Regions from separate parts of the Fictibacillus enclensis genome, predicted to be linked through region 3. Evidence: predicted binding sites of a transcription regulator. Region 3 holds the regulator's gene; each other region holds the start of a gene.
The links. The regulator LexA, encoded in region 3, represses DNA repair genes until DNA is damaged. The targets are predictions, from matches to a motif close to CGAACATATGTTCG.

Region 1 (3,143 bases), 1.5 Mb from region 3:
AAAGCAACCATTCAAGAGGAGGGAGGACCCTTCGGCTCAAGTGGCGAAGAGGAAGAATCGTATGGTCCCTTCTCTACTGATGGATCTGTGGAAATATACGGAGAATCGAAGTACCCTTGGGGAGTTGCGAAAAGTGAACCTGAGACGGTTACCGAAGACACAGGTAGTATTGATGTAACGCCAAGCCCGTTTGTTAATGACGAGGTTAGGGATCAAATCGTTAAAACCATCAATGATTTCGCAAAACAGCAACTTGAAGCCTTGGTAAAACAAGATGCATCGGTTATTAAAACAGCAACAGATAACATTGTTAAAGAGCATGCAGAGGATATCCAGTCAGATAAATCGTACGACAACTATTGGAAGGGTAAAGCGATAGGCACGCGTATTGATATTGATAAGGCTACGTTAGCCAACAAAGAAGATGAATTTCAAATCGAGGTACCTGTTGAATTTCATTATAAATTCAAAGAGTATAACAAAGGATGGGATGATGAAGATCCCTTAGAAGAAGAGTTTAATACGGATACAGTAATTCTAACTTATAATGATGAATCAAAAAGCTGGCTTATCAGTGAAATTAATTCGAGTTATTTTGGTGATGATGAAATGAAAGGTAAGAATGTTATAAAAACAAAGTTTTGAGGCGTGAAAAATAACAACAGTAGAGGTGAGTTCGCTTCAAAAATGGCTAGAGCAATCTGTCTAGCGTCTGATAATGATAACCCTTGATGTATGTGTAAATTTTATCTCAAAGAAAATTAAGAATGGCTTTTTCAAGGGGTAAGAGTATGGATAAATTAATTATATAGTTTTCTCTGTGTGAGAGTGGGTTAGGTTAACCAATTAACCCGCAAACAAAACCCTGAGTTATGGAAACAGCTGAAACTCCGGGTTTTTGCTTGTTTAGAGTGGAGAGGGGTTTTTGGAAGAAAAATTATAGAACTCACTTCTTGAATTCTTTCTATTTCTATATCTAGGAATTTTACAAAGGTCTTTTGTGTCCAATAATTTAATTTATTTTTACATCAATCAAATCCTCTTGTTTAAGTTTATGTATTTCATTGTGGTAATCCACTATCCTGAATTCCCCTTTATAGGTGTCTACAAAGTGTACCTTTCCAATCAATAAATAAAAGTCGTCGTCTTTAAAATATGTAAAGCATAAATACAAATTTTCAGACATTGCTTCACATATGGTTTCTTCTATCAGTTGGAGTTGCTGCTCATCAAGTTCTGGTTTTACTTTTTTACTTTGGTCCCTGTCAAATTCCCTTAATTGTTTAACATGCTCTGGCAGCATCATCGCTGTCCATTTAATACTACCTCTGTCTCTGATCAAATTGGCCACCTCCTTTAGATATAATATAACCGAACAAGTGTTCTTGTAAACCGTATGATTTTATCCTATATTGCAATTTATTGTCATAAGACACAATCTCATTATTGTAAAATTGTGTTATTGTGTTACCTTTGAATAGAATGAGATTAGTCAATGAAATTTAAAATGAACAATTCGGAGGGATATACATGAATAACGAGGAAGAAAAATTAAAAGCCAAGTTAAATGCTCAATTAGATCGTATTAATAAGCAGCATGATACCATCCGAAAATTAAAAGGGGATAGAGAACCCTATAAACACCTGGATAAGAAAGATACGGTCACAGTCTACACAAATGATAAAAAAGCAATGAAGTTCTGGGAAGAATAACCCATGGAGAACGAAAAGTCCGTTCTCTCCATGGGTGCTCTTTGCAAAGCAAAACTTGAATTCAAACATGTGGAAACCGGTGAGTCGGTTCAATCCTCTCCGCGGCCAGTTCTTGTACTTCGAGATCTTGAAGATGGAGCAGTTCAAATCGCCACGCTTACTTCAAGAATAGAAAAAAGACACGTAGCAGAAATTGGCCACATCCTGGAAGATTCTTTAGAATACGGATTGATTAAGAAGTCTGCAGTTCTTTGCTCTCCTTATAATATTGGTTATTTATCCAGAGAGAACCTTTCAGAACCATTTGGAAAAGTACCGTTAACCGAAATGGTAAAGGTATTCGATAAGGTGGAACAGGTCAATAAAAAGGAACATAACTTACATATGAAGTTAGTCAGTGAACATGAAAGGTGATAATTTTACCGTTCTGGCAAAGAGCCGTTTATACTACCTTGCTAAATTCAAATGAGGTGGCCTAAAACTATGAACAGAACACAGCAAAGTGCAAATCAAAAAAAGAACGTTAGGTATATATTAAACATTTTTATATACCTGACTTTATTGGCTTCTGTAGGATTTGTTATTTTCCTTTTAGTCACTCATTTTACAGATATGCTTTTACTTTTGCTGTTAGGGTTTTGTATTGTAGTTGCAATTATTATTTTTTGGAGAGTCTTGTTCTGGATTACTGGAGCTGTAGCAGTTATTGTTATTATCTGTGTAGGTATTGCTCTATTAGGTTACATTGGAAAAATATTGCAATAAGCCTTAATGTTTTAAAGGTTTTATTTCGACCAAAAATAAAAACTATTTATTCATTGCGATATGAATATCAGCATTACTGTAAAAGCATAATGTGTGAGCCTTTGAATATAAGGGCTTTTTTTTCTGGAAAATTATATAATAGATTAACAACCTATTAACCATAGAATGGAAGTGAAAGAATGAATAATAGAAAACCAATTGGTGAAGAAACAAGATATCGGTTACTGAACTGGAACATTGGTCAAATTCCATCAGAACGACTTTCGGGATTCTTCTTAGCTCATGAGAATTATGAAGAAATAGAGCCTTCACAACCAGGGGGAGGGGCGGATGGAAAGAAAGATTTTCTGTGTAAAAAGGATGGACTTCTATGGATTGGAGCTTGTTATTTTGGGATTGGAGAAAAAGACTTTGTACGTGATATAAAAAAGAAGTTTAAAAAGGACTTAGCTGGTGTTCGCTATAACAATGCAAAAGGAATTGTGTTTATAACAAACCAAAAACTTTCGGAACACCAAAAAGGTATTCTAAAAGGCTTAACCAAGGAATTGAAGGTGGATCTAATCCTCCTTGATCGTATGGTGCAAATATTAAATAGTGTTTCCGGTTATGGTGCCCGTCGGGAATATCTCGGTATAGAGATGTATGAGGAAGAAAAGGCTGCG
Region 2 (3,143 bases), 990 kb from region 3:
TCATCTGGTGGTCTTCCCACTTCCCGTTGATCCTTACAGATTTTACGGCGATTCCTTCTTTATGAAACCCGGCTTTTTCCAGGACGCGAATGGACCCTTTATTGTGGGGCATGACACCGGCCTCGATACGATGCATTTTAAGTTCATCAAAGGCATAGGAGACCATTTTTTGAACGATCGAGCTCATGTATCCTCTCCCGTTATAGGTCTGGTCCAGGCAGTAGCCAAGCATACAGCTTTGTACAGGCTCCCTTTCAATTTTAAACAGGGAAGCATCCCCGATTAAATCGCCGGTTTCCTTTGAAAAAATACCAAACGTATATTGCTGTCTAAGCTCACGCATACGCTCAATCATGTTCAGCCGTTCCTGCTGGCCTTCCAGCGTATAGAATTCAGGGTTTCTTAAGGGAGTGAATGTTTGAAAAAACTCCCGGTTCTTTACCTCGAGCTGAAGCATATGTTCGGCATGGCCGGATTCCATCGGCTGTAAAAGGAAGGATTCTATTTTTTTACTCATATACTCACCTGCCTTTCTTATATCGTAGCACAGGCAAAAGATTTCATGATAGGTTGCTAACATATTTCTTCCTATTATGTCGAAATAAGCTATAATAAGCTTATGTTGTTTAGATGTTTAACTATTAAAACACCTATCGGTTTGAACATTACTATTTTAATAGGAGAGTAACCATGGACTCTATCAATACCTTGGAAAACTATCTTACCAACCATTCAGCGTCCATTGCTTCAGAAGTCGTTGACGAGATTATTGGGCGGTTTGAATTTCATATTCCGAAAGAGGAAATTATACAGGCAAAACAAATGTATAATGAATTTATTGTGTTTCTGGCAGATTCTCTGGATTGTGAGGAAGGCTCTGTTCCTGAGGTTTTAATGGAGTGGAGCAAAAAGAATGGAGAGGCAACTGCCAAAAGCGGGCTTGAGATTTCCCAAATTTTGATGCGGTATCCAGATACACGGATCGTTTTTGCTGATTATATGACCAAGCTGGGGATGGAATATCAGCTTGGCACTCAGGATGTCGTGATGATCATCAAGCGAGTGAACCACATTTTGGATCTGAGTATTAATGAAACGGTTTTTGCTTTTGAACGATATAAAGACCATCTCATTAATGCCGCGCAAAATGAAATCAAAGAATTATCCAATCCGGTTGTTCCGATTCAGGACAAGATTGCTGTCCTTCCTCTGATTGGAAAGATAGATGCCGACCGGACGGATCATTTGCTCAACCATGTGGTTCCAAGGATTCAGCAGCTGCACATTCACCATTTAATCATTGATTTTTCAGGAATCGTGAACATTAATACAGAAGTAGCGATGTACATTTTTAATATACAAAGTGTTTTTCAGCTTCTTGGCATTGAAATCCTAATAACGGGGATACGTCCAGAATTAGCCAGCCGGATTGTTCAGGCAGGCATTGATTTTACAACGATTAAGGTATATGGCAATGTAAAGCAGGCTATTGAAAACATCCAATAAAAAAGGGGACAATACTAAAGGTGTTGTCCCCTTTTTCTACGATATTCATCTACTCCTCAGCTCTAGAAATGTCTTTAATCGCTGAAATGCGCAAAATATGTAGCTGACCGTTTTCATCGATCACTCTCAGGATACGGTTCTTCTCATCCATATAATGGACCATTCCTTTGACTCTGTGCAGATGGTCCCTTTGATAAACGGTAAACAGCAAGGCAAATGAAAATTCCAAGGCTTCAAGGACCAACTGATCCATTTCCTCCAAATGCTGTTCATCCGGCTCCAGCTCTTCTTCTTCGTAATACTCCTCCAGAAAATAGTTCTTAAGATGTGTTACTGTCTCGGGGAGCATCAAGCTGGTTTTCCATTTTATGTTACCACGGTCCCGAATCACATCACTCATCCTCCTTTCTACCTATAATAACCGAACACACGTTCTTTTTAAACTGGAAAAAATGGACAGTCATGATATAAGGCTGATTTGAAGAAAACTGCAGTCTTATATCATGCCCATCCGATTAAAAGGTACTATATACATTGTCACATTCTTCAGCTGTCGGCTGATAAAAACAATGTAGCTTATATCGTGCAACAAATGGCTGGTCATACCAGGTCGGCGGGCAATCGCCCTGTGGCCTGAAATACCAAAGACTATATTTGGCCGGCCAAAAGCGCTCCCCATTAATGGCACGCCTTGCGAGCCGCTTTTCACTCGATCGGGCAGCCTGATAAAAATAGCCATGGGTTACGGCTTCAAAAGCGTGCGGCTGGTAAATCATCTGAGGGATGGTCCTGAGGCCTTTAAAGTCGGAACAATTGGCCCGGATCCGGTTAATTCCAACGTTACCAATCAACTGCATCCCTCGAACTCCTTCACCTTCACCTTCCGCTCTGAGCAAACGGGCGAGAAGATTAATATCTGAACTGCTGGCTTGCACAACTGCCACCGTATCACCTCCATATCGTTCTTTTCTAATATATAAAAAAGAAGGTTGGGCCATAACCATGAAGAGAAGATTTTCCCAGGAAATCAAAAAAGGGCAAGGATGCAGCAGCATCCTTACCCTGATTTTTTTACCATCCCCGCTCATATTGAGAAGGAATATGAAGTTCGTTTTTCTTATGCACAGTTTCCGCAGCACGAAGCGGCCAGTATGGATCTCGTAGAAGCTCGCGGGCCAGCAGAACGAGATCTGCTTTTTCGTTGCGGATGATTTCGTCTGCCTGCATGCCTTGTGTGATCATACCTACGGCCGCAGTTGCAATATCCGCTTGCTGGCGGATTTTTTCTGCAAAAAGGTTTTGGTAACCGGCACCGACCGGGATCGGCGCTTTTGGAACATTACCGCCAGAGCTGCAATCGATAAGGTCGACACCTTCTTGTTTCAGGCGTTTGGAGAGTTCAATGGATTCTTCCAGTGTCCATCCGTCGTCTACCCAGTCGGTAGATGAAATACGGACAGTAAACGGAAGATTTTCGGGCCATTCTTGGCGCATCACACGAACCGTTTCCAATACAAAGCGGATGCGGTTGTCAAAGCTTCCGCCATATTCATCTGTACGCTTATTGGAAAGCGGGGAGTAAAAGCTGTGAGCCAGATATCCGTGTGCACCATGGAATTCCATCCACTCAAAGCCGG
Region 3 (3,143 bases):
GGCATTGCTGTTCCTCCATCAAATGATATTGATGTCTTTTCACAGGATCTCGGATTCATTGCGGTTATTGAAGATGGTAAGTTGACTGGTTTTAATATTGCAATTGGCGGCGGCATGGGTATGAGCCACGGAGATAAGGAAACCTACCCGCAGCTGTCCAAAGTGATTGGTTTTTGCACGCCTGACCAGATTCTTGAGGTGGCGGAAAAAACCATTACCATTCAACGAGACTACGGAAACCGTTCCAAGCGAAAAAACGCCCGTTTTAAATATACAGTTGACCGCCTGGGGGTTGAAACCGTAAAAGAAGAATTGGAAAACCGACTCGGTTGGAGCCTGCCCGAAGCTAGAGACTTTTCCTTTGAGGATAATGGAGACAGATATGGCTGGGTTCAGGGTCTTCAAGATCAATGGCATTTTACGCTGTTTGTTGAAGGTGGTCGTATTACAGACTTTGAAAACTACAAGCTGATGACCGGCCTGCGTGAAATAGCCAAGGTTCACACTGGGGAGTTCCGTTTAACTGCGAACCAGAACTTGATCATTGCTAATGTGTCCGAGGAAAAGAAGCAGGAGATCACGAATCTTCTCGATCAATATGGAATGCTCAACAGCCAGAACGTTTCTGCTATCCGCCGAAATTCTATGGCTTGTGTAGCACTTCCGACGTGCGGCCTTGCTATGGCTGAAGCGGAGCGCTATCTGCCGGTGCTGATGGACAAAATTGATCAGATTGCGGATGAAAACGGGTTGCGCAACAAGGAAATAACCGTTCGGATGACCGGCTGCCCTAATGGATGTGCACGGCATGCACTCGGTGAAATTGGCTTTATCGGCAAGGCACCGGGCAAATACAATATGTATTTGGGTGCGGCTTTTGATGGCAGCCGTTTGAGCAAAATGTACCGCGAGAACATAGGGGAGGAAGAAATACTAAAGGAATTAAAAGTTCTTTTCCCGAAATATGCGAAAGAGCGTCTTGAAGGCGAACACTTTGGAGACTTTGTCATTCGAAGCGGAGTTATTAAAGCCACAACAGATGGCACCAATTTTCATTTTTAATCCTAAAAACAGCGGCCCGGCAGTTATGCCGGGCCGCTGTTTGCTTATTTTTAATGTAAGGTGCGGTACACACCAATTACTTTTCCGAGGATGGTCACGTTTGGAAGAAGGATGGGTGATAACGAAGAATTTTCAGGCTGCAGACGGATATGGTCTTTCTCTTTAAAGAACCGTTTGACGGTTGCTTCATTCTCGTCTGTCATCGCTACGATGATATCACCATTTTCCGCTGTAGGCTGCTGCTTTACGACAACCAAGTCCCGGTCGTAAATGCCTGCTTCAATCATACTGTCTCCTTCTACAGTTAACATAAAAACATTATCGTCTCCTACTACATGCTCTGGAAGAGAGAAGTACTCATCCACATTTTCAATGGCAGTAATCGGAGATCCAGCAGTAACCTTACCGATGATCGGCACATTGACGGATCGTGATTTTGTGATGATCTGGTCGGATTCAAGCCCCAATACTTCAATGGCCCTTGGTTTGGTAGGGTCACGGCGAATCAGCCCTTTTTTCTCCAGACGAGAAAGATGGCCATGAACGGTAGAGCTGGACGCCAGCCCGACGGCTTCCCCGATTTCCCGAACGGAAGGAGGGTATCCCTTTGCATTAACTTCCTCTTTAATAAATTCCAGGATATCAATCTGTCTTCTGGATAACTTTGTCATTATATTCGCACCTCATTCACTGAATACTCTTGAAAAAAGTATAGCATTTAAAAGCAAGATATACAAACATAAGTTCGAAAAAAACCCTTGAAAAGAACAGCTGTTCCCATTATAATGAGAACAAATAAGAACAAACATTCGCAGGGGTGATAGGAAATGAAGGGATTTTCACCGGTAGTTATGCTAATATCTATTGTTGCAGCAGGGTTTTTTATGTTTGCCCACCAGACACATGTTGAAGGCTCGAAGGAATATATGGAGATAACAGTTAATAAGGGAGATTCACTCTGGAAAATTGCAGAAGAATATACTAAGGACCATAAAAGCAATTGGGCATTTGTAGACTGGGTGGAGAAGAACAACGGAATACAGGCAGGGGCCATTACACCGGGCCAGAAGCTCATCATTCCAATCAAAGCAGAAAAAGACAGGTGATGTTACTTGAACGCCATTATTTATTGCAGGGTAAGCACAGAGAAGGAGGAGCAGGCCGCTTCTCTTTCCCGGCAGGAAGAAGAATTAACAAGATTGGCTAAAGAGCATGATTTTACGATCGTTTCTGTCATCAAGGAACGGGAAAGCGGGTACAGCCTCGAACGAGAAGGCTTGCTGTGCATCATTGAAATGGCCCAGAGCGGTGAATTTGAAGTTCTTTTGGTATCAGATGATACCCGGCTGGGCAGGGGGAATGCCAAAATTGTACTGCTTCATGAACTGCTGAAACGTGAAATTAAAGTGTATACCTTCAGCAGCCAGGGAGAGTATCATCTTTCCGAGGCAGAATCGATGGTGCTTGAAATTGTGGCGGTGGTAGAGGAGTACCAAAGAAAGCTCCATAATTTGAAAATTAAACGTGGAATGAAAAAAGCAGTTCAAAAAGGGTACAAGCCGCAGAAAAATTTAAAGAATATCCACAATGGCGGCAGGGAGCGCAAAGAATTGCCGATTGAAGAAATCATTCGTCTTCGCAGGATGGATCTTACGTTCGCTGAGATTGCAGGAACCCTCCGGGGATTTGGATATGAAGCATCGAAAGCAACGGTTCACCGGCGGTATAAAGAGTATATAGAAAGTGCTGTGACTGGAAACCCTACCTGATATTCGTTTATGATAGGCATATCGAATATAAAAGGAGAGGTGTTCATGCTTACACCAGACAAATTGGAACGGCTCAACTTTCTTGCAAAGAAGTCGAAACAAGAAGGTTTATCCACTGAAGAAGCTGCAGAGCAAAAAGAATTACGAGAAGAATATCTGAAGAATGTCAGAACTTCTTTTCAAAATAGATTGCATTCATTGACCATCATTGACCCTGAAGGCAATGATGTGACACCGGAGAAGCTGAAAGAAAGCAAAAAAAGCCAAAAAAATATAAAGCATTAAAAGGAAGCCTGATTTCAAATGAAATCA
Region 4 (3,143 bases), 510 kb from region 3:
TTTTCTCGTTTGCAAAAGTCAGAAACATCCACAATGATGCCCCGCCCATCCAGCAGCATAACGTTCTTGCCATGCACATCCCGGGGAAAAAGACCAAGGCCCCGTGCGTAAGACAGGGCGTTATCCACGTCACGTATCACCGTCTCCGGAATTTTTATTCCTTTATGAAGACAATCATAGAGAGTTACTCCTTTGATCCTTTTGAGAATCAAATGGCGTTCACCATAGCCATAGCATTGGGAATAGGCAGGGTGTTCACCAAGGGTCTCGTACACAAGGATCTCTTCCCGCAGCCCTTCAGGATTTCTGCCGTAAATTTTAACAACGAGGTCCGGAAATTCGGGATGAAGAAAAACAGCAGCATAATTTCCGCATCCTACCACTTTCCATGGTTCGGGATGAGTGAGCACTTCTACAGGGTCGCCCGGATCCCGGCTGACTATTTTTGTGTTTTCCGTTAATTCCTCTGCCAACTTCATGTACGTTTTCATGGTTCACCTTGCCGATCATTCAGTCTCCGGCGTCAAGCCTGATTTGCTATTTTCGCTCTACCAGCGTACCAAAAAGAAAGTGTTTCATCAGCAATTCTGCCTTATTCCGGAGATGTACATTGGGAAACCTCATAACTTCCTGATAGCCTCTGATAAAAATCTGATATTCGGTCATATCATCAACCGGCCTCCCATCCGCTACTTTGATCTTCCGCTGCACCATCTCTTTTTTCACGTCCCTCAGCTCAAAACTGATGGCATTCATTACATTCTCTACCAAGGTAATATAGGGCTGCCTTAATTTAAAGGGGGACTGTGCGATCACTTTTAAATCCCGATTAAAAATGGTCAGGAGCATGGGGTACATAATATACTTATCCACCAATACTCGGTCCGTTTCATCACCATATAACATCTTCCGCTTCCTCCACCATCTGTATTAAGCCGTGTTTTTTGCCACAGACAATATATTCGATACTTTAAACGTTCGTATTTGCCTGCGCAGACAGCAAAAAGCGGTTAATGTTTCTTTGTCACAGGAAATGGGATAAACCATACGCTGAGTAAACTGACCGCGGCCAGATTGATAAATAATCATAAAAGGATTTCGTTCAGAAACATAACGCGCCAGCAATGAATTCATAACAGCCACCGCCTTGTTCGTTATTTATTTACAGTATATGCGAACAAACGTTCTTTATGCAACTAGAAAAATATGCCTATCCTTCATAAGGATAGGCATATTGCCATAGTGATCATACGTTTTGAAGCAACTTCTTTTGCTGGAGCGCCTGATGCAGGCTTCCCGCTATGGAAAACCCTTCAAAACTTATCCCTAAGGAAACCACCGTCTGTGCGAGTTCAGGGCGCATACCGGTCAATGTAACGGCCACACCCAGGAGCTTCAGTGAAGTAATGACCTGAAACAGATTATGTGCAACCATAGTATCAATCACCGGAACACCAGAAAGATCAATAAACAGGTGATCGATTTTCATTTCTACGCATTCGTTCAATACGATTTCCATGATCAGCTTCGAACGGTGAGTATCAATAGATCCGACAAGAGGCAAGATACCGACTGAATCCGTGAGGCGCACCACAGGAACAGAAAGCTCTTCCAGTGCTTCCCGGGCCAGGCCAAGCAAATGATTGTTATAGTCTACGTAGGCGACGCTAAAGGAATACACCACTTTGTCCAGTAGAGGATCAATGATTTGAACAGCTTTCATCGCCGTTTGGCCAGTATATCCGTGCTTTGCCACTTCCGTGCTGATGAAATCCAATATGGTCGATCTGTAATAGCGGGTAGTATCAAGAGCAGTATCCAGCGACAATTGAATCTTCACCGCAACTTCTCCACTTTTTTTACCCCAGTCCAAAAACTTTTTTTCAGATTGGGCAAGGTCTGAAAACAATGCTTCACCTAAATATTGAAACAGTTCGATCCTCCAATCGATCAAAAGCTGCTTTTGTCCATCGTCCGATGGGTTGATGCCATTTTGGATTCTGTTTTTAGTGACAATGGCCGCAAGTTCCTCTTTATGCTGTATGATGCAACTTCCAAGTTCCTTTAACTCTTTGTCCATAAGTAACAAACCCCTCATGTCTTGCAGTATGATTGTATCTATCACATACAATATCCCCGCCATCCAATGAAACAAAACAGGGAAAACCGATTAACGCTGCTGCCTCGCCTGATCATACGATCCAAGATATTCATCGATATAGCCCTCATTCAGCCACGCAATCCGGTTAAACAGCTTATTTAAAAAGTACCGATCATGAGAAACGGCCACTACCGTTCCGGTAAATTCCTCAATCGCATCTTCCAGAACTTCTCTTGAATCGATATCCAGATGGTTGGTCGGTTCATCCAGGAGAAGAAAGTTCACATCCTGATGAACCAGCTGTGCGAACCGGAGCCTGGTTTTTTCTCCCCCACTGAGGTCTTTTACCTTTTTAAACACATCCTGTCCGTAAAATAAAAACTTCGACAGGAGATGCCTCGCCATTCCTTCATCAACAGCCACCGCATCACGGAAGGCTGAGAGAACCGTATCTTCCGGCTGATGACTTATCCCGCTTTGCGAGAGGTAGCCGAACTTAACGGAGGTTCCGACTTCCATTGATCCTGTTGTCTTGTGCCACCCCATGATGGCTTTTAGCATCGTGGACTTTCCTGTACCATTATTGCCCACGATAGCAACTTTCTCCCCGAACCGTATAAAAAGGTCTACCTGCTTTAAAACCTCTCTTCCTCCAATGATCGTTCCCACTTCGATCAAAGACAGAGCATCCTTACCGCTGCGGTCTTTCATTTGAAAGGCCATCTCTGCTTTTCGGCGCTGCAGAATGGGGCGTTTGATCTTGTCCATTCGCTCGACGGCGCGCTCCATACTGCGTGCACGGCGGTGGAGATCACCATTGTCGCCCCGAATGGCCCATTCACGCAGCCGTTTAATCGCTTCCTGCATTTTTTTTATTCGCTTCTGCTGCTCCTGATACTGAGCAAACTCGGCGAGGAGGCGCTTTTCTTTTTCCTCTGAAAAAGCGGTATAGTTGCCGTGATAGAGAGTCAGTTGACCATCCTCGAGATCATAGACCTTGTTCACTGTACGATCCAAGAAATAACGGTCATGGGAAATGCAA

Region 1: QNH15_RS19905 (YolD-like family protein) is a predicted target of LexA. The motif match lies at 1,373-1,386, and genes of this name have one in related genera.
Region 2: QNH15_RS06910 (YolD-like family protein) is a predicted target of LexA. The motif match lies at 1,929-1,942, and genes of this name have one in related genera.
Region 4: QNH15_RS09475 (WYL domain-containing protein) is a predicted target of LexA. The motif match lies at 1,175-1,188, and genes of this name have one in related genera.

The regions. Positions count from the first base shown of each region.
Region 1 covers NZ_CP126109.1:3,808,373-3,811,515, reverse strand. Annotated here, with positions in the region: gene QNH15_RS19910 (TcaA 3rd/4th domain-containing protein) at 1-645, shown strand, start outside; gene QNH15_RS19905 (YolD-like family protein) at 1,013-1,351, opposite strand; gene QNH15_RS19900 (hypothetical protein) at 1,531-1,713, shown strand; gene QNH15_RS19895 (hypothetical protein) at 1,717-2,127, shown strand; gene QNH15_RS19890 (hypothetical protein) at 2,197-2,478, shown strand; gene QNH15_RS19885 (hypothetical protein) at 2,658-3,143, shown strand, end outside.
Region 2 covers NZ_CP126109.1:1,280,313-1,283,455, forward strand. Annotated here, with positions in the region: gene QNH15_RS06900 (GNAT family N-acetyltransferase) at 1-517, opposite strand, end outside; gene QNH15_RS06905 (STAS domain-containing protein) at 691-1,506, shown strand; gene QNH15_RS06910 (YolD-like family protein) at 1,556-1,897, opposite strand; gene QNH15_RS06915 (cell wall hydrolase) at 2,022-2,450, opposite strand; gene QNH15_RS06920 (NADH:flavin oxidoreductase/NADH oxidase) at 2,578-3,143, opposite strand, start outside.
Region 3 covers NZ_CP126109.1:2,266,503-2,269,645, forward strand. Annotated here, with positions in the region: gene cysI (assimilatory sulfite reductase (NADPH) hemoprotein subunit) at 1-1,062, shown strand, start outside; gene lexA (transcriptional repressor LexA) at 1,113-1,733, opposite strand; gene yneA (cell division suppressor protein YneA) at 1,890-2,168, shown strand; gene QNH15_RS12020 (YneB family resolvase-like protein) at 2,175-2,831, shown strand; gene QNH15_RS12025 (DUF896 domain-containing protein) at 2,877-3,116, shown strand.
Region 4 covers NZ_CP126109.1:1,760,268-1,763,410, reverse strand. Annotated here, with positions in the region: gene QNH15_RS09485 (serine/threonine-protein kinase) at 1-491, opposite strand, end outside; gene QNH15_RS09480 (YhjD family protein) at 538-906, opposite strand; gene QNH15_RS09475 (WYL domain-containing protein) at 931-1,134, opposite strand; gene QNH15_RS09470 (STAS domain-containing protein) at 1,247-2,080, opposite strand; gene abc-f (ribosomal protection-like ABC-F family protein) at 2,171-3,143, opposite strand, start outside.